One region of the Sphingomonas sp. P4_G3 genome, then DNA from elsewhere that is predicted to be linked to it. Evidence: riboswitches for the same ligand, from Rfam matches in the RefSeq annotation. Region 1 holds a riboswitch; the other holds the start of a gene.
The links. Region 1 has a riboswitch for cobalamin ahead of AC1DQQ_RS00840 (TonB-dependent receptor plug domain-containing protein). Riboswitches for the same ligand answer to the same signal wherever they lie in the genome.
Positions count from the first base shown of each region.

Region 2: it holds a riboswitch for cobalamin, as region 1 does, so the genes downstream of both, metE (5-methyltetrahydropteroyltriglutamate--homocysteine S-methyltransferase) here and AC1DQQ_RS00840 (TonB-dependent receptor plug domain-containing protein) in region 1, are expected to answer to the same signal.

Region 1 covers NZ_JBFUJZ010000001.1:176,559-188,152, reverse strand. The annotation lists gene AC1DQQ_RS00880 (acyl-CoA dehydrogenase family protein) at 1-504, opposite strand, end outside; gene AC1DQQ_RS00875 (AraC family transcriptional regulator) at 579-1,628, shown strand; gene AC1DQQ_RS00870 (sterol desaturase family protein) at 1,722-2,507, shown strand; gene AC1DQQ_RS00865 (CoA-acylating methylmalonate-semialdehyde dehydrogenase) at 2,488-3,987, opposite strand; gene AC1DQQ_RS00860 (LysR family transcriptional regulator) at 4,096-4,965, shown strand; gene AC1DQQ_RS00855 (ABC transporter ATP-binding protein) at 4,957-5,727, opposite strand; gene AC1DQQ_RS00850 (FecCD family ABC transporter permease) at 5,718-6,689, opposite strand; gene AC1DQQ_RS00845 (ABC transporter substrate-binding protein) at 6,686-7,498, opposite strand; gene AC1DQQ_RS00840 (TonB-dependent receptor plug domain-containing protein) at 7,495-9,399, opposite strand; cobalamin riboswitch at 9,527-9,716, opposite strand; gene AC1DQQ_RS00835 (methylated-DNA--[protein]-cysteine S-methyltransferase) at 9,754-10,344, opposite strand; gene AC1DQQ_RS00830 (DUF2332 domain-containing protein) at 10,382-11,485, opposite strand.
Region 2 covers NZ_JBFUJZ010000007.1:53,566-65,159, reverse strand. The annotation lists gene AC1DQQ_RS16755 (tetratricopeptide repeat protein) at 1-262, opposite strand, end outside; gene AC1DQQ_RS16750 (hypothetical protein) at 685-1,485, shown strand; gene AC1DQQ_RS16745 (hypothetical protein) at 1,507-2,100, shown strand; gene AC1DQQ_RS16740 (hypothetical protein) at 2,246-2,872, shown strand; tRNA gene AC1DQQ_RS16735 (tRNA-Ala) at 3,445-3,520, opposite strand; gene AC1DQQ_RS16730 (TIGR02300 family protein) at 3,610-3,930, opposite strand; gene aroA (3-phosphoshikimate 1-carboxyvinyltransferase) at 4,032-5,363, shown strand; gene AC1DQQ_RS16720 (proline iminopeptidase-family hydrolase) at 5,360-6,352, shown strand; gene cmk ((d)CMP kinase) at 6,376-7,014, shown strand; cobalamin riboswitch at 7,229-7,448, shown strand; gene metE (5-methyltetrahydropteroyltriglutamate--homocysteine S-methyltransferase) at 7,559-9,862, shown strand; gene AC1DQQ_RS16705 (acyl-CoA thioesterase) at 9,862-10,155, shown strand; gene AC1DQQ_RS16700 (hypothetical protein) at 10,102-11,025, opposite strand; gene rpsA (30S ribosomal protein S1) at 11,418-11,594, shown strand, end outside.

The DNA of each region.
Region 1 (11,594 bases):
GACATAGATGTCGTTATAGCCGGCACCCGAGATGAACTGCTTGGTGCCGTTCAAGACATAATGGTCGCCGTCGCGCTTCGCGCTGGTCTTGAGCGCCGCCGCGTCCGAGCCCGAGCCCGGCTCGGTCAGGCAGTAGCTGGCGATCTTGTCCATGCTGACGAGGTCGGGAAGGAAACGGTCCTTGATCGCCTGATCGCCGAAACGGTCGATCATCCAAGTCGCCATATTGTGGATCGAGATATAGGCGCTGGTCGCGGGGCAGCCATAGGCCATCGCTTCCATGATCAGCGCCGCCTCCAGCCGACCGAGCCCAATCCCACCCGATTCCTCGGCGACATAGATCGCCCCGAAGCCGAGCTCGCCGGCCGCTTTCCAGACGTCGACCGGATAATGCCGCTTCTCGTCCCATTCGGCCGCGAACGGCGTGATGCGGTCGGCGGTGAACTTGCGCGCGAGATCCTGGATCTCGCGCTGGTCATCGGTCAGGTCGAACTGGTTGGTCATGCGGAAAGTCTCGTCTGGACGGTGTGGAGAGGGCCATAGACCCGCGGTCGGGGCGAAGCCATAACGCGTGAGCAATGACGCGGATGCTGCTCATCGATACTGCGCTGCGCCTGTTGTCGGCAGGCCAGCTGATGCTGATCGCATTGGTGATCGGCCGCGGACGCGCACCGCGCCCAATCCGCTGGGCAACCGTGCTGCTGCTGCTGTGCGTGGCGGCTTATCTGGCCGACGTCGCGCCGGTGATCGACGTGCGCAGCATGCGGATCTGGCCGGTCGTCCAGCTCGGCGCGCAGAGCTCGCCGCTCGCTTTGTGGGTATTCGCCCACCTGATCTTCGAACGCCGCATCGACCGGCGGTTGCTGGCGATCGCTACCGCGATCACGCTTGCGTGCTGGATCAATTTCCTCGTGGCGGTGTACTGGACGCATCGCATGCCGGTGACCGCCGACGTCACCCAGCATGCGCTGGCCTTTGCGCTCTGCGTCCACGCCATCTGGATCGCGATCACCGAACGCGGCGACGACCTGATCGAGCGACGCCGCGCGTTCCGCACCGGCTTCGTGATCGTGGTCGGGTTGCAGACGCTCGCGGTCGTCGTGGTCGAGACGATCGTCGGCTACGCCACCATCCCCTGGCTGATGCTGCTGCAATCGGGCAGCACCCTGATCGCGGTGCTGGCGTTCGGCGCGGTGCTGCTGTCGAGCAATGCCGATCTGCTGTTCGATGCCGACGCCCCAGCGCCGCCGCAGCCGAGCCTGGCGCCGGCCGACAATGTCCTCAAGCAGAAGCTCGACGCGGCAATGGCCGGCCATGTCTATCGCGAGTCCGGGCTGACCATCGGTGTGCTGGCGGAGAAGCTCGCCGTTCCCGAACATCGCCTGCGCGCGCTGATCAACCAGCGGCTGGGCTATCGTAACTTTTCCGACTTCCTCAATTCGCACCGCATCGCCGATGCGCAGGCGTGGCTCGGCGACCCCGCCAAGGTCGCACTGCCGGTGCTCACCATCGCGATGGACCTGGGCTATGGTAGCCTGGCGCCATTCAACCGCGCGTTCCGCGACACCACCGGCCAGACCCCGACCGACTGGCGCCGCGCCGCGCTGGGCGGTTTCGAAAATAGCTGATCGATTCCGGAATCGACCGGCTTTTTCCGGCGTTGCCGCGACCGCCTGCACCCGATCGGCCAGACAGCCCGCATCATTTGACGGGAGCTTGGTATGACCGACTCGATCCGAACGCTCATCATGGGCGGCGCGCAAGGCTATATGATCGAACTGACCCGCTATTTGGCCGCGGCGGGCGGCGTGACCCTGGTCCTGTGGCTGGGCGCGCGCTGGACGGAGAGCCGGCGCATCCAGTTGCGCACGCCCGATTTCGCCGATTGGCAGCACGAAGTGGTCAATTCGCTGATCACGATGGTGACCTTCGCCGCCTCCACCATGCTGACGATCGCGCTGGCGCGGATGGGCATCATCCATGTTTCGATGGCCGCGCCGCCGCTCTGGCTGGCGGGCGTCGAGTTCGTCGCGGTGGTCATCGCGCACGACGCTTATTTCTACTGGATGCACCGGGCGTTGCACCTGAAGGCGCTGTTCCGCCGCGCGCATATGACGCATCACATGTCGCGCACGCCGACGCCCTGGGCTGCCTACAGCTTCGCGCCGATCGAGGCGGCATTCGAAGCCGCCTTCCTGCCGCTGTTCCTGTTGATCGTGCCGTTCCATGCACTCGTGGTGCTGGCGTTCCTGCTTCACCAGATCATCCGCAACGTGATCGGCCATTCGGGGCATGAACTCGCCTGGTCGGGGTTCACGAAGAGCCGCTGGACGGGATGGCTGACCACCACTACGCATCACGACCTCCACCATAGCGAGGGCCGGCACAATTTCGGCCTCTACTTCACCTGGTGGGACCGGATGATGGGGACGGAGCACCCGCGCTATCATGAGAAGTTCGAGGCGATCGTCGCCGACCGCCCCGCCCTTACCCCATCGTCGGGATGACGAAGGCGTTGGCGCCGTCACCGACGCCGCCATCGGGCCAGCGCTGGGTGATCGTCTTGACCTTGGTCCAGAACTTGACCCCTTCCAGGCCGTGCTGGTTGGTGTCGCCGAACGCCGAGCGCTTCCAGCCGCCGAAGGTGTGATAGGCGACCGGCACCGGGATCGGCACGTTGATCCCGACCATGCCGACATTGACCCGCGCGGCGAATTCGCGCGCGGCATGGCCGTTGCGCGTGAAGATCGCGACGCCGTTGCCATATTGGTGGTCGCTTGGCAGCCTGAGCGCGGTTTCGAAATCGGGGGCGCGGACGATCTGCAGGACGGGTCCGAAAATCTCTTCCTTGTACGACTGCATGTCGGGCGTGACATGGTCGAACAAGGACGGGCCGATGAAGAAGCCCTGTTCATGTCCCTGGAGCTGGAAGCCGCGGCCGTCGACGACCAGTTCGGCGCCTTCGTCGACCCCGGTCTGGATCCAGTTTTCGACGCGCTGCTTGTGCGCGGCGTTGACCACCGGGCCGTAATGCGCGTCATTGTCGGTCGAGACGCCGACCCGCAGCGCCGCGATCGCCGGGATCAATTTGGCCTTGAGCGCCTCGGCGGTCTTGTCGCCGACCGGCACCACGACGGGCAGCGCCATGCAGCGCTCGCCGGCCGAGCCGAATGCGGCGCCCGACAGATCGGCGACAACCTGGTCGAGATCGGCATCGGGCATGACGATGCCGTGGTTCTTGGCCCCGCCCATCGCCTGGACGCGCTTTCCGGCAGCGACGCCGCGATTATAGACGTAATGCGCGATGTCGGACGAGCCGACGAAGCTGACCGCGGCGATCGCGGGATGGTCGAGGATCGCGTCGACCATCTCCTTGTCGCCGTGCACGACCTGGAAGATGCCCTCCGGCATGCCCGCCTCGCGCATCAGTTCGGCGAGGCGCACCGGCACCGAGGGGTCGCGCTCCGACGGCTTGAGGATGAAGGCATTGCCGCACGCGGTCGCAACGGCGCCCATCCACAAGGGGATCATCGCCGGGAAATTGAACGGCGTGATGCCGACGCCGATGCCGACCGGCTGGCGCATCGAATAGACGTCGATCCCCGGCCCCGCGCCCTGGGTATATTCGCCCTTGAGCACGTGGGGGATGCCGCAGGCAAATTCGACGACCTCAAGCCCGCGCTGGATGTCGCCCTTCGAATCGGCGATCACCTTGCCGTGCTCGGACGAGAGCAGGTGGGCGAGCTCGTCCATATTCTTTTCGACCAGCGCCTTGAAGTTGAACATCACCCGGGCGCGGCGCTGCGGATTGGTCATCGCCCAGGCCGGCTGCGCGGCCTGCGCGGCGGCGACGGCGCGATCGAGATCGGCTTGCGCCCCGAGGTTTACCTTGGCCTGGACCTGCCCGGTATTGGGGTCGAACACGTCGCTGGTACGAGTGGCGCCACCGCCGGCAGAGCCCGCGATGAAATGGTCGATGGTGCGCATGGTCAACTCTCCTGGGCCTCGTTCGGCTCGATGCTCTATTTCACTAGGCAAATTCGCACGCAAGGCTACTTAATTGCCAAATGAACATGCAAAAATGCAGGTGGCGCGATGCAGAATTGGGATGACCTGCGTATCTTCCTCGCCGTCGCGCGCTCGAAGCGGATCGCGCCGGCGGCACGATCGCTCGGCGTCGATGCCACCACCGTCGGGCGGCGGCTCGCCCGGTTGTCGGCGCGGGTCGATCGGCCGCTCTTCGAGTCGGTTGGGGGTGAGCGCCGGCTGACCGAGGAAGGCGAAGCGCTGCTCGCGCATGCCGAGACGGTCGAAGCCGCGGTGATCGCCGCAATCGCGCCCGCGAGCGACCTGGCGCCTGCCGGTCATGTCCGGGTGAGCGTGGCGGAGGGCCTTGCGACCTGGGTGATCGCGCCCGCGATCGCACCGTTCCAGGTGAGCCATCCGCGCATCCGGCTCGACCTCATCACCGCCTCGGGTTTCCTCAATCCCTCCAAACGCGAAGCCGATATCGCGGTGATGCTCGCCCGCCCACGCAGCGCACAGCTCCGCGCTAGCGAGTTCGCCCGCTATCGCCTGCGCCTTTATGCCACGCCCGATTATCTCGACCGCCACGGCCGGCCGACGTCCAATGCCGACCTCGGCAAGCACATCCTCGTCGGCTATGTGCCCGAGCATATCTATGCGCCTGAGCTCGACTATCTGTCGGAGATCGAGCCCGGCCTGTCCCCGCAGGTGCGGAGCACCAGCATCAACGTCCAGCGCGCGCTGGTGTCCGCCGGCGGGGGGATCGGGGTGCTTCCCGACTTCATGGCGCAGCACGATCCTCGGCTCGAACCTGTGCTGGGCGAGAGCGTCGCCGTCCATCGCACCTTCTGGCTGGTGACCCACCAGGACACTCACGCGACCTCGCGCATCCAGGCGGTGTCCACCTGGCTCCAGGCGATCGGCCGGGGGCTAGGCTGACCCTGAGCGACCCGCCGGGACGGGAAGCATCCGCCCCTGCGCATCGGCGAAGAGCAGCACATCGACGCCGAATGCGTCGCGCAGATGCTGCTGCGTCAGCACCTCGTCGGGCGGGCCGAAGGCGAAGACGCGGCCGTCGCGCAGCATCAGGATCTCGTCCGCGACACGCGCGGCCTGGACCAGATCGTGGAGCACCACGACCACGCCGACCCCGCGCGCCGCTTGGCCGCGCAAGCGATCGAGCAGATCGAGCTGATGCGCGGGGTCGAGACTGGCCAGCGGCTCGTCGGCGAGCAACCATTGCGGCTCGCCCGCCAATACGCGCGCCAGCAGCACCCGCGCGCGCTCGCCGCCCGATAGCTCGCCGACGCGGCGCTCGGCGAATTGCTCGGTGTCAGTCGCCGCCATCGCCGACAGCACCGCTGCGATGTCTTCCGCCACGCCCGCGCGGTGCGGCAGGCGGCCGAGCGCCACGACGTCGCGCGCCGGCATGTTCCAGGCGACATCGCCCGATTGCGGCAGGTAGCCGATCGTCCGCGCGCGGTCATCGCGGCGCATCGCACCGATCGCGCGGCCGTCGATCGCGATCTTGCCTGCGCTCGGGGCGATCAACCCGGCGGCGGCGCGCAACAGGCTGGTCTTGCCCGCGCCGTTGGGGCCCAGGATCACGGTGATGCGGCCGGCGGCAAACATGGCGCTCGCATCGGTCAGCACTCGGCGCCCGCGCAGATCGAGTGTCACCCGGTCGAGAGTCAGCGCCATTGCTTGGCTCCTTCGCGGAACAGCAACGCCAGAAAGAACGGCGCGCCGATCAGCGCCATGGCAACGCCCAGCCGCACCTCACCCGCACCCGGCGCGAGCCGGCACAGGCTGTCGGCCGCCAGCGTCAGCGCGGCGCCACCCAGCGCGCTCGGCACCAGCAACGCCGAGGGTTTGGCGCCGAACACTGGCCGCAACAGATGCGGGACGACCAAGCCGACGAACCCGACCACGCCGGTCACCGCGACGCCCGCGCCGACCGCCAGCCCGGTGCCGATCACCACTTGCCAGCGCAACCGGCCGAGATTGGCGCCGAGCGAGCGCGCGGCATCCTCGCCCAGCGCCAGCGCGTCGAGCGCTGGCCCCGTGAACAGCATCAACAGCATGCCCGCGCCGATGAACGGCGCCGCCATCAACACGTCGTCGGGCCCACGGTCGGTCAGCGCGCCCATCAGCCAGTCGATCGCCTCGGCGATGGCATAGGGATTGGGCGCGATCGAGATCAGGAACGCGGTCAGCGCGCCCGCCAAACTGGCGAGCACGGTGCCGGCCAGCACGAACACCACTGGCGTCTCCGCACGCGCGGTCAGCATCGCGAGCAGCGCCATCGCACCCCCCGCCCCCGCCATCGCCCAGCCGAACTGGCCAAGCCAGCCGGCACCGAATCCGAGGACGATCGACGCGACCGCGCCGAGCGCCGCGCAGGACGACACGCCGATCACCGTCGGATCGGCGAGCGGGTTGCGAAGATAGCCCTGCAGCACCGCGCCCGACAGGCCGAGCGCGGCGCCGAGCAGGACACCGAGCACCGCACGCGGGATGCGCAACTCGGCAATGATCGCCCAGCGCGGATCGTGCCCAAACCAGGCGTCGAACGGGATCCATTGCTTGCCCGCCATCAGCGACAGCGCGAACAAAGCCGCGGTCAGCAACACGAGCAGGCCGAGGCGGATCGCGCGGCTCATGACAACGCCCGCGATCGAATCGCGGCGAGCGCCTGCAGCGCGGGGATGATGGTCGGCCCGCCGCAATTGACCAATTGGCGCGGGAAACGCTCCTCGATCACCTGATACCCCGCCATGCCGAGCACGCGGCGGCGCAGCGACGCGGTGCGGCCATTGGGGTCGGGGTCGATCACGATGCGCGGCGGATGCGCGACCACACTTTCGATCGGCACGTTGCCCGAGAAAGCGAGCCCGAAATCCTTGCTGACATCGCCCAGCCCGGCGAGTTCGACCATCTCGGTCAACAGGCTGGGCCCGGCATTGGCGAAACTGTCGGAAATATAGAGCAAGGTCGCGGGCCGGCGGCCGTCACGCGGAGCGGCGTTGGCCACGGCGCGATCGATGCGCGCGATCAGCCGCTCGCCCGCCGCGGGTTCCCCCACCGCGGCGGCGACGCTGCGGATCTGGTCGCGGCTGGAGGCGACATTGGTCGGCGAATCGAGCGTCAGCACCTTGAGCCCGGCGCGACGATACGCGGCGAGTGTAGTCTTGGAGGTAAAGCTCGACGCGACCACCAGGTCAGGTTTGAGCGCGATCACTTCCTCGGCGGTCCCCGCGGTCGCGCGATAGCGCCGCGCGAGGCCGAGCGGGATCGAGGTCGCGCCCGGCTCCTGCGAATAATGGCTGATCGCCGTGACCTTGCCCGGCGCCAGCGCCAGCAGCAATTGGTCCGAACACGGATTGGTCGAGACGATCCCCCCGGTCGTGGCGGGCTGCGCACTCGCGCACCCCGCCAGCCCGAGGGCGATCAAGGCGATCAAAGGCTTCAATTGAACTTCAAGCGAATGCCGCCATAGGCCGCGCGGCCCGGTGTGCTGTAATATTTCACCACGGCATATTTCTCATCGAACAGATTATCGACGCGACCATAGATCGAGAATTTATCGCCGATTGGGAAGTCCGCGCGCAGCCCGACCACAGTATAGCCATCGAGTCGGCTGAAATTGCCGGCGTCATCGAAGCTGTCGCCGACGCTCAGCACGGTCGCGCCGATCCCGAGACCGACCGGAGTCTTCCAGTCGATCGACGCGCTGACCGATTGGCGCGGACGGCGCGCCAGCTCGTTGCCGAAATTGAACCCGGGCGAGAGGTTGATCGAATCGATGAAGCTGTAGGACCCGCTGAGCGTCAGGCGATCGCTCGGCCGCACCGACAGCGCGAACTCCACGCCCTTGGTCCGGGCGCGGTCGATATTGACGTAGGAGAAGGCCGGACCGAAATCGATTTGATCGGTCGTGTCGCGGTGGAACCAGGTGATGCCGGCGACGATCCGCCCGCCGACCAGCCGCTGCTCGACTCCGATGTCATAGCTTTGCGCGGTTTCGGGCTTGAGATCCTGGTTGCCGAACACCGACGTTCCGAACCGTCCGTAGAGTTGGTAGAGGGTCGGCGCCTTGAACCCTTCGGCATAGCTGGCGCGGAACGTCGTCTCGGTCGGCAAGGTATAGACCGCATTGGCGCCCCAGGTCGTGTGCCCGCCGAACGCCGAATCGTCGTCGTAGCGCACGCCGCCAGTAATGGTCAGGCGATCGATCGGCGACAGGATGGCTTCACCATAGAAGCTGGTGACGCCGCGTGTCGCGGCGAGATCACCATCGAAATAGCGCGTATTCTCGCGCTCCGCGCCAGCGACCAGCCGTACGCCGTCGACTACCTGGAAATCGCCCTGATATTGATAACGCTCGCTACGGCCGCGGCCGAAGAAGCTGACCGCGGGACCGAAGGCCGGGTCGTAATTGTCGCGGTTGATATCGGCGATGGTGAAGGCGATGCGGTTCTTGAAGCGGCCGCCGAGGAAATCGGCATTGAGCCCGGCATAGCCGTACAATTCCTGCGTCTTGGCATATTCGCCGTCATCGGCGGGCAGGAAGGTCACGCCGTCAAAGCCATCGATATCGACCTTGCTGTGCGCGTAATAACCGCGCAGGTCGAGCCTGATGTTATCGGCCAAGGCGATCTCGATCCGCCCGGTCGCGCCGAACTGGCGATAGCCGTCGGGCTCACTTCCCGACGACACCGCCGAGAAGCCGTTGGTCTTGAGATAGCCCGCGTTGAGCGAGGCCGAGATGATCCCACTCTTTCCCGACACGCCGCCATTGGCGAAGACCGTATCGAAGCTGCCATATTCGACATTGCCGCGCGCCTGGAGGCCATAGCCGGGCTGCATCGTGGTGACGTTGACGACGCCGCCGATCGCCTGGCTGCCCCACGGCACCGAGTTCGGACCACGTAGCACCTCGACGCGATCGATCGATCCGGCGAGCAAATTGGCGAAGTCGAACGCGCCGCCGGGCGACGAGGGGTCATTGACGCGAACGCCGTCAATCAGGGTCAGCGTCTGCGAGTCCTCCGCCCCGCGAATGCGGACGGCGGTCAGGGCGCCGAGCCCGCCGTTGCGCGACACGGTCACGCCCGGCGTGGTCGCCAGCAGGTCGGACAAAGCGACGGTCTGGCGCTGCTCGATCGTCTGGCGGTCGATCACGGTCACTGCCTGGCCGATCGTCTCCGGCGCCTGCGGCACACCGGTCGCGGTCACGATAATGTCGGTTCGGGTCTGATCGGCGAGGACGATATTGTTATCGTCGGTCGCCGCCGTCTCCTGCGCATAGGCTGGCGTCGCGATGGCGATCGCGGCGAACGCCGAGGTCGCGAGGATGGAAAACTTCAACATTGGACATGCCCCTTTGGTGGGGCCGCGGACTCCGGGCGCCTGAACGCGACACCCGGACCTTACGGCCCGGTTCATGTCGCTCACACGAGGGATGTCCCTCGTTCGCCCGGCACACCCCGTCCGCGCAAAGGATCGACCGTGGCGGGCAGGTCTCCTGGCTTCCGGGTCATCGCGTCCGCCCCGCCTTCCCGACCTCGCAGCCAGTGGCATTATTGGGGCAACCGCTCTCCGGTCACAGTTGCGGGGGCAGCGCCGGCATCTCGACCGGACTTCCCTTTTGCTTCCCCTTGCGGGGAACCCGTCACGGCGCGGCGTCTATGCCGCAGCGCGGTAAAGCGCAAGCGATGCCTGATTTCAGAATTCGAACGCGGTCTGCGCGGCAGGCGGCGGCTCGGTCGCCACGCCTTCGATCTCGAGCATGCGGACCTTGGCGAGCGCCCCGCCAGGCGCCGAGAAACCGTGGACCCGGCTGCCCGCGGCAAGCACGCGGTGGCAGGGCACGATCAACGGGATCGGATTCCTCGCCATCGCCTGACCCACTGCGCGCGCCGCTTCCGGCCCCGCGCCGAGTTCGCGCGCGACCGCGCCATAGGTCATGGTTTCGCCGCGGCCGATCGCTCGGACACGGTCATAGACCCGCGCGAAGAACGGCTCCTGCTCGCCGAGATCGATCGCGACCGCATCGAAATCGACCGGCTCGCCGGCGAAATAGCGGACCGCGTCGGCGATCACCGCGGCGATGGCTGGGGGCGGGTCGCCCGCGACAGCGTCAGGCAAGCGGCGAAGCAGCGACCACTCCGCCTCGCGCGCCGTTTCTCCCGGCAGACGAAAGGCGGTGATCGCGTCGCCGCTCCACGCGATTGCGGCGACGCCGTGTGCGGTCTCGAAAACGCGGTAGCGATGGAGCGTGGCCATGCTGCCAAGATCGGCGACCCGATCGTTCAAATCAACCATCCGCAGGAGGTACCGGCCGTTCGAGACTTTACCCGGCTTCCACCTTGGCCGACTCTGGCAGATCGTAGCGGCGCTTGTCCTTATCCTCGACGCCATTCTTGACCCACGCGCCATGCGCATGCGCGGTCGCGATCACTTGCCATTGGTCATGACCGGGCCAGCTCTTCACGCGGATCACTTGATGGGCGAAGGCGCGGTCGGGTTCCATCATCACCCAGGCGAGCGGACGCTCGGTCGTGGCGCGCGCTCCCGCCGCATTCATCGCTGTGCGAATACGATTGGCGCTCTCCTCGGGCAAATATTGCCACACCACCGAATGCATCAGCACGCGCGTCACGCCGGCTGGTTGCGGTTCGGCAAGTCGCGCTTCGATCCAGTCGGCGGCATCGGCCTGGACCAGATCGACCGGCTTGGCGCGCTGCATCGCGATCGCCTGGCGCAGCCGCTCGGCACGCGCCGGCGTTTCGGCCCAGACATAAGCGGCCAGCCGCGCCTCGACCGCGGGATCGGTGGCGTCGAGCGGACGGACGTCGCAACCGCGCACCGAGACGATCTCGATCGGCGCCGGCACCGGCGGTTCACCGCGCCAGTCGGGCGTGATCGTGACGGGCGCGTCGGCGGGGCCGACCTTCACGCCGCCAAGATCGAAGGCATAGCGGTCGATCAGCAGGTTAAGCCCGGCGCTCGATCCGATTTCGAGCAGTTCGATTTTGGGTCCGTAACGCCGCGCGATCTCGAGCAACCCGACGATCAGCGCGCCCGATCGGCCCGGTTCGTTGGTCTGCGGCGGCCCATCGAGCCAGGGCAGCAGGAAATCGTCATGCACGCCGAGCGCGGCATTCACCGCCGCCGCGATCGCGTCCTGATCGGTCGTCTCGCCGCAGAATACTGCCGCCAGACCCGAATCGGCACTCGCCTGCACCAGCGCATGCAGTCCGCCGATGAACCTGAGCGGCAAGGCGTCGCGAGTCGGCTCGCCGGGCCAGTCGAGGATGCGGGCGCCGGTACGGCTGTCGCGCGCCAATCCATCGGCGATGGCGGCGCACAGCCGCGCATAGATCGGCGCGTCCATGTTCCGGCAATAGAATTCCTGGATCCGGAATGCCTCGCGATTGCCCGCCTCGTCGGCCATGTCGCCTCCTCATTCGCGCAGTTCCGGCGCGCTAACCCGCGCGACCTTCCATAGATTGCTGTCCTTCGGAGGGTCGGGCGGGGAAGCGCGCCGGCGCGGCAAAACCGCT
Region 2 (11,594 bases), on a different contig from region 1:
CAATCGCCTGGTCCTGGCCGTCGTCGCCGCTGGTCTCGAGCGCGTCACGGGCGCGCGTCACAAGTGCCTCGACCTCGGGAGGCTGGGCCGGCGTCGAAGCATGCGGACGCAGCCACAGCGCGCCGGCGCCCGCCAGGCCAGCGGCACCAAGCACCGCAGCGCCCGTCACCAATGCTCGTCGAGACGTGGTGCCGGTTGAAACAACGCTTTCAACGGCCGGCACCCCATCGCCCTCACCATCGCCAGCGAGCCAGAGAGCCAATTCGGATCGAAGCGCGTAAACGCTGCTCGTACCTCCGCCGGGAATACGGTGAACGGGTAGCCGCCGTTCCTTGGCCCAGCGCAGCGCGGTCGTGCGATCGCGGTTGAGGAAGTTGCCTATCGCCTTCCAGCCGTCAAGCCGATCTTCCTGCATTAGACCTACTCCGCGCGCCTCACATTTCCTCAACTTGCAACAATTTGCAACGCGACGCGGCAGAGTGGCGAGTGATTATGTCGTTTCAGGATCAACACACGAACAGGCGTTAGCCGATTCTCGGATGGGGAGTTGTGATGCTGTCACCTCCACAATACATGCAGCGGTATCGGGAAATTATAGTCTCGAGCGCTAGCGGCGCTTGGAATCCGGCGACAATTTCAGTTGATCGCTACTTGCTGAATACGCCCGCTAGACAGCAAGGCATCATGAACGAGCGCGCCAAGCTGGCGCGTAAGGTCTTGAAGGATTTATCAATCCTCAGAGCAGCCGACCCGGCGGCGGGAATATCGGTCTCGGTGGACAGCGGCTCGGGCGCGGAGCGCAGGACCTTCGCAACGTTCACGACCAACGCGACGGATCAGCTTTGGGCATTGCTGCGCTATCCGTTCGTCGGCAAGGGCTCGCCGGAGGCAGTCTCGATCGTGCTCCAGCTGGCCGCGGTCGATCTTCCGGGCAGCCCGGCAATTGTTTCGCCGGAAAACTTCCAATCGTATTGCGACACCTGGCTTGGCCTCGACTGCAACGGCCTTGTCGGAAACTATCTTCGTCACGTCTTGTACGGGGTCGCTTGGGACGACGTCAATTCGACCAACGAGATCGGGCCGGATAGCGACATTTCGATAATCTGGAATCGGTTCTCGGGCACGGAATATAAGCACGTCGGCGACGTCGATCCCGCTCAACTAATTCTGGTCGTGCTCGTCGATGAACACGGCAAAGTGAAGCCGGGCGGAAGCAGCGGCTATGGCCATATCCTGCTGTCCGGTCCCGGCGAAAGCACGTCGATAGACGGCTTGAAGAACAAGCTGGGGATCGATCAGGCCCCTGCGATTTGCACCATAGAGTCGACGCACGCGGTCCACCAGCCTGAGGGTAAGGACGGATTGTTTCGAGGATGGTCGGCCTATGCGGAGAACAGCGCGCAGGCCGGCGTGTTCCGCTTGTTACGCGGGGTGGTCGGGCCGGCCATCCCGGTTCGGATGAAAGGCATGAATTGGAGTGGATGAGTTCAACCTAAGGAGAATAAAATGGCAGATTTAACAATTCCCGGCGTGGTCAAGACCTGGACGATCGGCAGCGGCTCCGGCAACATCCGTTCATCCAACAGTTATTCGGACAACAGCGGATACACGATGTATAGCTCTCCGAATAAAGAATATCTGACGTATAAGCATCAAGATTGGGGAATTAACCTGGGGTTTGTTGGCGATTCGAATCGACGCACGGGACATTTCCGTACACCCGATAATGCCGAGCGCGACATTTTATCCGGCGAACTGGTAGCTTTCGCGGTCGGTGGCGAGGAAAAGCAGTTCCTATTCTACTCGCATCGCGACTACGGTATAAACTTGAATTGGTCGAAAACTCCGGTGTTTCAGTGGCGCTTGTTTCGCGAAGACGACCAGCTGGGCGTGCCGATTCAACTTGGTTCAGTTGTTGCGATTATGAACGAACAAGCTGACGATTCCGATCCGGATTTCTTTATCTATCACAAAAGAACGGTTGGCGGTCAGATTGGCTGGCCGAGCACCCCCGGGTTTTGGGATAATGTTTGGGACGTCGCCAAAGGAAAAGCGGGCAAATATGCCCGCGACGCGGCAAAAGCCTACTTCGCCTCTTGATGAAGCTCGTCAGTATGCGGTTCGGCAGATACTTATGGCGTCGGAAGCCGAGCCGGTTGCGATGACGGTTTGCCAGGTATCGGGAGAGTTCCGGGGCGCGGCACGGCTGGCGTCCCGGAACCGGCGACCTGGGCGATACTGATGCTTGGAGACCCGTGCCGGTTTAAACGGGCACGAGAAAGCTTCATCTTCACCTGGAATAGCAGCCGTCGACCCGATTGCGGACATCTGCCCTTTGCTCCAAACCCGCCGGATGAAGATAGCCGCTCTGCTCTCCGCGCTGTTCGCGCTTCTGGTCTGCGCACCTCCAACGTTCGCCCAAACGAGCGCGGTTTCGTCGCCCGAAGATCGGCGACGTTTCGTGACCGTCGTGCAGAATCTCGAACGCGCTCCGCTGGATCCAGGCCTGCAGAGCGATCGGAGATGGGCGATTCAGTGGCTGACGGATGCGCCGGATGTGTCGGTAACCGTATGCGCGGACCCGATCGGGGGCGTCTCCGAAAAGGGCTATGTGCATAATCCGGAAATCGTCGTTCAGTACATGCTCGGCATGGCCGCTTTCGTCATCGAGAATCCGAGCAAGTCGAATGATCCGGACGCACTGCAATTGGCGGGGGTAGAGAGCGCGCTGAATGCCTATCGATCGATGCGCGTGGCTCAGCCGAATGACAGATCACCGAAGCTCGATGAACTGTTGGGCATGAAAAGCCGCGGCGAACTACCCGGCTTTGTGCGCAAAGCATTTCTGCGCTGCTTAGCGAAAAAGCGCTAGGCAGATACGGGACAGTTTAAACGGGCACGAAAAGCTCCCCATTGAGGCAACGCAAACCAAGTCTTGTCTGAGCCCAGACCATTAGCCCCATTCTGGTAGCGTTTGTGATCGACGGCGTCGGCGGACGGTGGCAATTTATCGCCTCCATAAGGAGGGGCCTATGCGTATCGTATTTGGTATCGCTTTACTCTGCGTAGCGACGCCGTCATTTGCTGGCACATATCACTGGGCGAACGGGAAGTCCCCGCAAGCTGCTTGCGGCGAAGCAAACGCCGCCGCCAAGAAGCGAGCAAAAAGGATTCACACCTGCGTCACAACCAAATGCATTCCGGGCACCGAGACTGTTTCAGTCGGCGGCCCACTGGGGTTCCGGGGCTACGCAGTCAGCGCTAACCATCGTGGCAGCTGCTAACTGACTTCTTGGTTATCCAGCGGCAAGCGGAGCGCCCGGTAGCGAACCACCCCCGCTACACTTCGGTGGCGGTCGGGAGATTCGTGCCAGTTTAAACCGTCACGAAAAAGCCCGCCGCGCCATCAGGCGCTGCGGGCTCTTTCAGTCCTATGGAAAGGGTTGGTGGAGCCGAGGGGGATCGAACCCCTGACCTCTGCAATGCCATTGCAGCGCTCTCCCAGCTGAGCTACGGCCCCACACTTTCCGGGAAGGAAGGCGCCCCTAACCGGACGGCGCCCCTTTGACAAGCGGGGGTTAGCCCGCTTGCCTTAAAAAATTGCGTCGATCAGTTCTCGTCTTCGTTGCCGCCGGTCTCGACACCGAGATCGTCGTCACCGCCCAGATCGACTTCATCATCGGCCGAAGGCTCGCCTTCGTCCTCGATGCCGATCTCCAGATCGTCACCCTCGAGATCCGAATCGTCCTTTTCGGGCTTCTCGGCCTTGACCACCTCGAACGGCAGCGGCTGCTTCGACTTCAGGATCGGCTCGGGCGCCCAGGCGGTGTTGCAATTGATGCAGGTCACCGGGTCGTCCTTGCCGAGATCGTAAAAGCGCGTTGCGCATTTCGGGCACGTACGCTTCGTGCCCCATTCCGGCTTAACCATGCCGATTTGTACCTTTCGATTTAATGCAAATTTCGGGGATCGACCCCTAAAGTGGCGCGCGCCTTGCCATAGCGCAAGGTGGCTGTCAAAGCCCGCGACCGATGTCGCATGCTGCTCCCAAACCTCTCCTGATCGAATCGTCCGCCGGCCTGACCGGCCGCGTCACCGTGCCTGGCGACAAGTCGATCAGCCATCGCTCGCTGATGTTGTCCAGCCTGGCGGTCGGCGAAAGCCGGATCGAAGGACTGCTGGAAGGCGAGGACGTGCTGGCGACCGCCGCCGCGATGCGGGCGATGGGCGCCACTATTGAGCGCAACGACGACGGGATCTGGCGCGTCTGGGGTGTCGGAGTCGGCGGATTGCTGCAGCCGGCGGGCGCGCTCGACATGGGCAATTCGGGGACGTCGACGCGGCTGCTCGCCGGGCTGGTCGCCAGCCATGCGATCACCGCGACGTTCATCGGCGACGCCTCGCTCAGCAAGCGGCCGATGGGGCGGGTGATCGACCCGCTGTCGCTGATGGGGGCGGACTTCACGTCGAGCCGAGGCGGCCGCCTGCCGATGATGGTGCGCGGCATCTGCCCGGCGGTGCCGATCGACTATACGCTCCCGGTCGCCTCGGCCCAGGTCAAGTCGGCGGTGATCCTGGCCGGGCTCAACACGCCGGGGATCACGCGGGTGATCGAGCCGGTGCCGACGCGCGATCATAGCGAGCGGATGCTGGCCGGGTTCGGCGCCAATCTGACGGTCGAGGCGAGCAACAGGGGGCGCGTGATCTCGGTCCATGGCGAGGCCGAATTGAAGCCGCAGCAGATCGTCGTGCCGGGCGATCCCAGCTCGGCGGCGTTCTGGGCCGTCGCGGCGTCGATCGTGCCCGGCAGCGAAGTGACGATCGCCAATGTCGGGCTGAACCCGACGCGTGCGGGCATCTTCACCGCGCTCCGGATGATGGGCGCCGACATCACCGAGGTCGATGCGCGGACCGTCGGCGGCGAGCCGGTCGCCGATCTGATCGTGCGCCACGCCGCGCTGACGGCGATCGACGTGCCGCCCGATCTCGCGCCGAGCATGATCGACGAATATCCGGTGCTGTTCGTCGCCGCGGCTTTGGCCGAGGGGCGCACCGTCGCGCGCGGCGCGCACGAATTGCGCGTCAAGGAATCCGACCGCATCGCCGCGATGGCGGCGGCGCTCGAGGCGTGCGGCGTCAGCGTCGAGGAATTTGACGACGGCCTGGCGATTACCGGCAGCGGCGGCGAGCCGATCCCCGGCGGCGCGACGATCGCGTCGCTGCTCGACCATCGCATTGCGATGGCGATGACGGTGGCTGGGCTGGTCGCACGGCGGCCGATCACGATCGACGACGTCGCCCCGGTCGCGACGAGCTATCCGGTGTTCTTCGACACGCTAGTGTATCTGACGGGCCGGGCATGAGCCGCATGTTCGGCCGCCGCGAGCTGCTCGCCGGTGGCCTCGCGCTCGGTGCCAGCTTCGCCCTCCCCCGCTTGCTGTTCGCGCGCAAGGCGGACGGCTATCCGGCGCCTGATCTCGAGAAAATGGTCCCGGTCGAAGGCGGGCGCGTCTATGTCCGCGTCAACGGCAGACTGAGCGGCGCGAAGCCCCCGATCGTCATGCTGCATGGCGGCCCGGGCGGCGATCATGAGCATTTCATGCCCGCGGTCGCGCTGGCCGACGAGCGCGCGGTGATCCTCTACGACCAACTCGACAGCGGGCAGTCGGACCGGCCCAACGATGCGAAGAATTGGCGGGTAGACCGCTTCGTCGATGAGATCGAGCTGGTCAGGAAAGCGCTCGGCGTCGATCGCTGGCACCTGCTCGGGCATAGCTGGGGCGGCACGCTCGCGCTCGAATATGGTGCGCGGCGGCCGGCGGCGTTGCGTGGGCTGGCGATGGCCAGTCCTTTGGTCTCGACCAAGAGCTGGATCGCCGACGCCAATGCCTTGCGGGCGACCTTGCCGGCGGCGGTGCAGGCGCAGATCGCGAGTTGCGACACCGGGCCCAGCCGGGGTTGCGATGATGGCGTCAACGCCTTTTACCGCGCGTTCAACGGCCGCGAGCCGGCCAAGCCCGCGGCGATCGCTTATGCCGGCGCGCATCCCAATGGCTTCAATCCCAAGCTCTACAATGCGATGTGGGGGCCGAGCGAATTCGCCTGCACCGGCAGCCTCAAGGATTATGACGGCGAGCCGTTGCTGGCCAGGCTCGATGGGCGGCGCACGATCTTCCTGGGCGGGCAATATGATGAAGCGCGCCCGACCACTTTGGCGGGGTTTGCCGCGCGCGTGCCGGGCGCCGAATATGGCACCATCCCCGGATCGGCGCATGGTATCTTCGCTGATCGGACGCTGGAAACGGTCGCATTGATCCGCGGCTGGCTGGCGCGACAGGACGCTAAGTCCTAGAGGGTCGCGATGGAGTTTAGCGTATGATCATCGCCGTGGACGGTCCCGCCGCCAGCGGCAAGGGCACCGTCGCCCGCGCCCTGGCAAAACATTATCGCCTGCCGCACCTCGATACCGGCCTGCTGTACCGCGCGGTCGCCGAGAATGTGCATCGCCTCGACCTCGATCCGACCAAGGAGGCCGATGCCGTTGCGGCGAGCAATTTCGACGACAGCCTGCTCGACGACCCCGTGTTGCGCAGCGACGAAGCGGGGCAGCGTGCCTCGATCGTCTCGGCGCACCCGCTGATCCGGGCGGCGTTGCTGCAGCGCCAGCGCAAGTTCGCGCAGCAAGAAGGCGGCGCGGTGCTCGATGGGCGCGACATCGGCACGGTGATCGCACCCGACGCCGACGCCAAATTGTTCGTCAAGGCGACGCCGCAGATCCGCGCGCGGCGGCGGCATGCCGAACTGAGAGAGCGCGGCAGCACGCTCAGCTTCGACAAGGTGCTGGCCGATATCCGCGTGCGCGACCAGCGCGACATGGGCCGCGACGCCGCCCCGCTGGTGATGGCGGCCGACGCCGGCATCCTCGACACCAGTTTCCTGTCGATCGAAGCCGCGGTGAAGCGCGCGATCGAGCTGGTCGAGCGGCAGTTGCGGCTGAAGGCGGCGAACGGGTAGCGTCGGTCTAAATCCTCCCCGTTTACGGGGAGGGGGACCGCTCGCGTAGCGAGTGGTGGAGGGGGTCCTCCTCATCTACATCGCTTGGGGCTCGCCCCCTCCACCAAGCCGCTGCGCGTCTTGGTCCCCCTCCCCGTGAACGGGGAGGATTGAGTTTCGCCCCATCATATAAAGATTTCTTTATATCCCGCTTGACCCGACTCGTTCGGCGCAGGATAAGGCGTGTGTCGAGGTTCTTCGGACGGGTTCGCCCGCGTCGAAGCTAAGACGGGAAGCCGGTGCGGTCCTTCGGGGTCAAGGCCGGCGCTGCCCCCGCAACTGTAAGCGGCGAGCGGCGGTCGATGAGTGTCACTGGGGGCGTCCAATCCCCTGGGAAGGCCGGACCGGCGTGTTGACCCGTGAGCCAGGAGACCTGCCTCCGACGCGATAACGTCCACCGGCGGGGTGTCCGGGCTGGCCGCTTGCATCCCGCGGTCGGCCCCGTGTCGCCCGTGCGTGCTCGTGTCTGGTCTCTGCCTCCGCCTTTCATCGGGGTATGAAGACCATGACCGTCACTGTTGCCACACTCGGATTCCCGCGCATCGGGCCGCGCCGCGAGCTGAAGTTCGCGCTCGAATCCTTCTGGTCGGGCCAATCGTCCGAGGCCGATCTGCTCGAAGCCGCCGCCGGGCTGCGCACCGCCGCCTGGGCGCGGCAGCGGGCGCTTGGCGCCGACTGGCTGCCGTCGAACGATTTCTCGCTCTACGACCATGTCCTCGACACCAGCCTGATGCTGGGCGCGATCCCCGAACGCTATGGCAAGGCGGCGGGCGATTCCGACCTCGCCACCTATTTCGCGATGGCGCGTGGAACGACCGGCGAGGATGCCGGCTGCGGGCATGGGCACGGTAGCCTCACCGCGTGCGAGATGACCAAATGGTTCGACACTAATTACCATTATATGGTCCCCGAGCTGGTCGCCGGGCAGAAGCTCGCGCTGAGCTCGGCCAAGATCGTCGACGACTATCGCGAGGCCAAGGCGCAGGGGTTCGAGACGCGTCCCGTTCTGCTCGGACCGATCACCTGGCTGAGCCTCGCCAAGGGCCGCGGGGTCGATCCGTTCGACTATCTCGACGAGGTGCTGGGGCTCTATTCGGCCGTGCTGACCCAGCTCGGCCAGGCCGGCGCCGAATGGGTGCAGATCGACGAGCCGGTGCTCGTGCTCGACCTGAGCGAACGCCAGCGCAACGCGATCACCCGCGCTTATGCCAAGCTGCCGCGCGCCGGCGTCAAGCTGATGCTCGCGACCTATTTCGGCGGGCTCGAGGACAATATCGACCTCGCGATCCATTTGCCGGTCGCCGGGCTCCACATCGACCTCGTCCGCGCGCCGCAACAGCTCGATGCGGTACTGGCCAAGGCGCCCAAGTCGCTATTGCTCTCGCTCGGCGTGATCGACGGGCGCAACGTCTGGCGCGCCGATCTCGCCGCGTTGCTCGACCGGCTCGAGCCGATCGCCGCGAAGCGCGACATCGTCCTTGCCCCGTCCTGCTCGTTGCTCCACACCCCGGTCGACCTCGCGCTCGAACGCAAGATCGATCCGGAAATCGCGCAATGGCTGGCCTTCGCTGTCCAAAAGGTCGGCGAGCTCGCGACGCTGAAGCGTGCGCTCAATGAAGGCCGTGACAGCGTCGCCGACGATCTGGCGGCATCGAGCGCTGCGGCGGCGGCGCGCAAGACTTCGCCGCGGATCCACAATGAAGCGGTGGCCGAGCGGCTGGCGGCGATCACGCCGGGCGATCGCGCGCGACAATCCCCCTACCCCGTTCGCGGCGCGGCACAGGCGGAGGCGCTCGACCTGCCGGCTTTCCCGACCACCACGATCGGATCGTTCCCGCAGACGGCCGAGGTGCGCCGCGCCCGCGCCGATCACAATCGCGGCACGCTCGACGACACGGCGTACGAACACTTCCTCCGCGAGGAGACCGAGCGCGCGATCCGTTGGCAGGAGGAAGCCGGGCTCGACATGCTCGTCCATGGCGAGTTCGAGCGCAACGACATGGTGCAATATTTCGGCGAGCAATTGTCGGGCTTCGCCTTCACCGTCAGCGGCTGGGTCCAGTCCTATGGCTCGCGTTGCGTGCGGCCGCCGATCCTGTTCGGCGACGTGTCGCGGCCCAAGCCGATGACGGTCGACTGGTGGCGCTATGCCCAGAGCCTGACGGACAGGCCGATGAAGGGCATGCTGACCGGTCCGGTGACGATCCTCAACTGGTCGTTCGTCCGCGACGATCAGCCGCGCGAGGCATCGTGCCGCCAGATCGCACTGGCGATCCGTGACGAGGTTGTCGACCTGGAGAAAGCCGGCGCCAAGGCGATCCAGATCGACGAAGCGGCGCTACGCGAGGGTCTGCCGCTGCGCCGGCGCGACTGGCAGCCTTATCTGGATTGGGCAGTCGATTGCTTCCGGCTGTCCGCCGCCGGGGTCGCCGACGCGACGCAGATCCACACGCACATGTGCTATTCGGAGTTCAACGACATCCTGCCGTCGATCGGTGCGATGGACACCGATGTGATCTCGATCGAGACCGCGCGGTCGCAGATGGAATTGCTCGAAGGCTTTGCGCGCTATCGCTATCCGAGCGCGATCGGGCCGGGCGTCTATGACATCCACGCCCCGCGCGTGCCGACGGTTGAGGAGATGGTCGCGCTGATGCGGCTGGCGCAGGATCACCTCCGTCCCGAGCAATTGTGGGTGAACCCCGATTGCGGCCTGAAGACGCGCAAATGGGAGGAAGTGAAGCCGGCGATCGACGCGATGGTCGCGGCCGCGCGCGAATTGCGCGTCCGCGTGGTGGAACCGGCCTGATGTCGGGTGTCGTCCGCCTCATCGACATGGTGTTCCCGGGCGACACCAACCATCACGGCACATTGTTTGGCGGGGTGGCGCTCGCGCACATGGACAAGGTGGCGTTCCTCGCCGCCTCGCGCCATGGCCGGGCGCCCTTCGTCACCGCCGCCTCAGAACGGATCGACTTCACCGCGCTGGCGCTGAAGGGAGAACTGATCGAGGCCGCAGAATGCTCGATCCCCTTGATCTCGACTATTTTAACGCAACAAAGGATCGTTGAGCGTAACAGGGCCAGCTTCTACACTGCGTGACAGCGGAACAGCTGCGATATCCACAAGCATGATCGGTTGATAGCCAGGCGCAAATAGAACTAATTCGCGTGTCTCTTGATAATCGTCGCACGAAAGTTGGAAAACAAGCCTCCGATAAGGCCAGGTTCTGATGGATGGTGCCTCGATGGATTCTCCGGCCAAGATAATATCATCAGTCGCCGCCCAATCTCGCTCGATTAGCAAGATCTCTTCGATCTCGCCCGCCTGTATCAAGGCGCTTTCGTATATCATTTTGCGTTCGGACAATGGCGTCCAATGCGGCGGCGGCCGCCCCCAACCGGAAGCCATATTCCCATTCTGCATATAGACTCTCACGTTCGCCAATCGCCGGTTCGCGGCAATCGCTAGCCCCGTGCGCACGATTTGAGGGGCGCGCGTCGAAGTTTCCCCTACCAACCTGAAAAACGTTCGCAGAACTTGATCGCCCGGCCGACTGCCTCCGTTTGCAAACTTATCAAACGCTTCTTCGTATTCTCTATTCGGATTTGTAATTCGATCCATTTCGATACGAAGACGCGGATAATCGAGAGAGCCATCTGCCAATTTACAAGCCTCTAACGCGCGGTTCACTTCGCTAGCTCGCTCAGTCGGAATTTGCGCAACTATCGATTTCGGTGATCGTAGCAGACGGAGCGCGTGAGCGGTAAGCGCAGCCGTAGTTGCAAGAGCCAACAACGTGACCACCGAAGAAGCGAAGCCAAGGAGCACGATCTGCTGCCAAGTCATTGCGCCGGTCCATTGCGGCACGCGACTAAGCAGCCAGCCTAGAAGGCCGCCAAATACGGTTGCGACGCCCAACCAGTTAGCGAGCGCTGCCACCGTCGGATGATGAAAAAATCGACTGAACAAGCGGCTTCCTCCTTCTACGCTCCGGCTCGTCCCGAACTCACCGGTACGCTAGAGAAACGATCTATTACAACTAGCCAGGTCAAAAGGGGACGTCACGATCACGGCTGACCCGCGCTCAGGTCGTCTCGTCGCAAGGTTCTTACGGGCCGCATGCGGTGGCTTGTCTTGGAGGGCCTAAATGGCTATGAGCCCGCCCGTCCGGCGAGCAGGTTCTCGCGGAGGAAGGCGCGGAGGTACCCTCTGGCGCCCTTTTCGCATTTTAGCGTTGAGCCCATCCTCCGCAGCGTCTGCCCAGCGGATGCCGCGTCGGCGTTCGGCCGCCGCGGCGTTTTGGCCAAGACCACCGGAGACAACCGGTTGGCCGGAAACAGTTGATTAGGAATAATATTTTTATGGCCACTACGGCAAACCCGACACGTGACGATTTCGCGAAACTGCTCGAACTGACCCTTGGCGACGCCGACGGCTTCGAGGGACGCGTGGTGCACGGCACCGTCACCGGTATCGAAAACGACATGGCCGTCATCGACGTCGGCCTGAAGAGCGAAGGCCGCGTGCCGCTGCGTGAA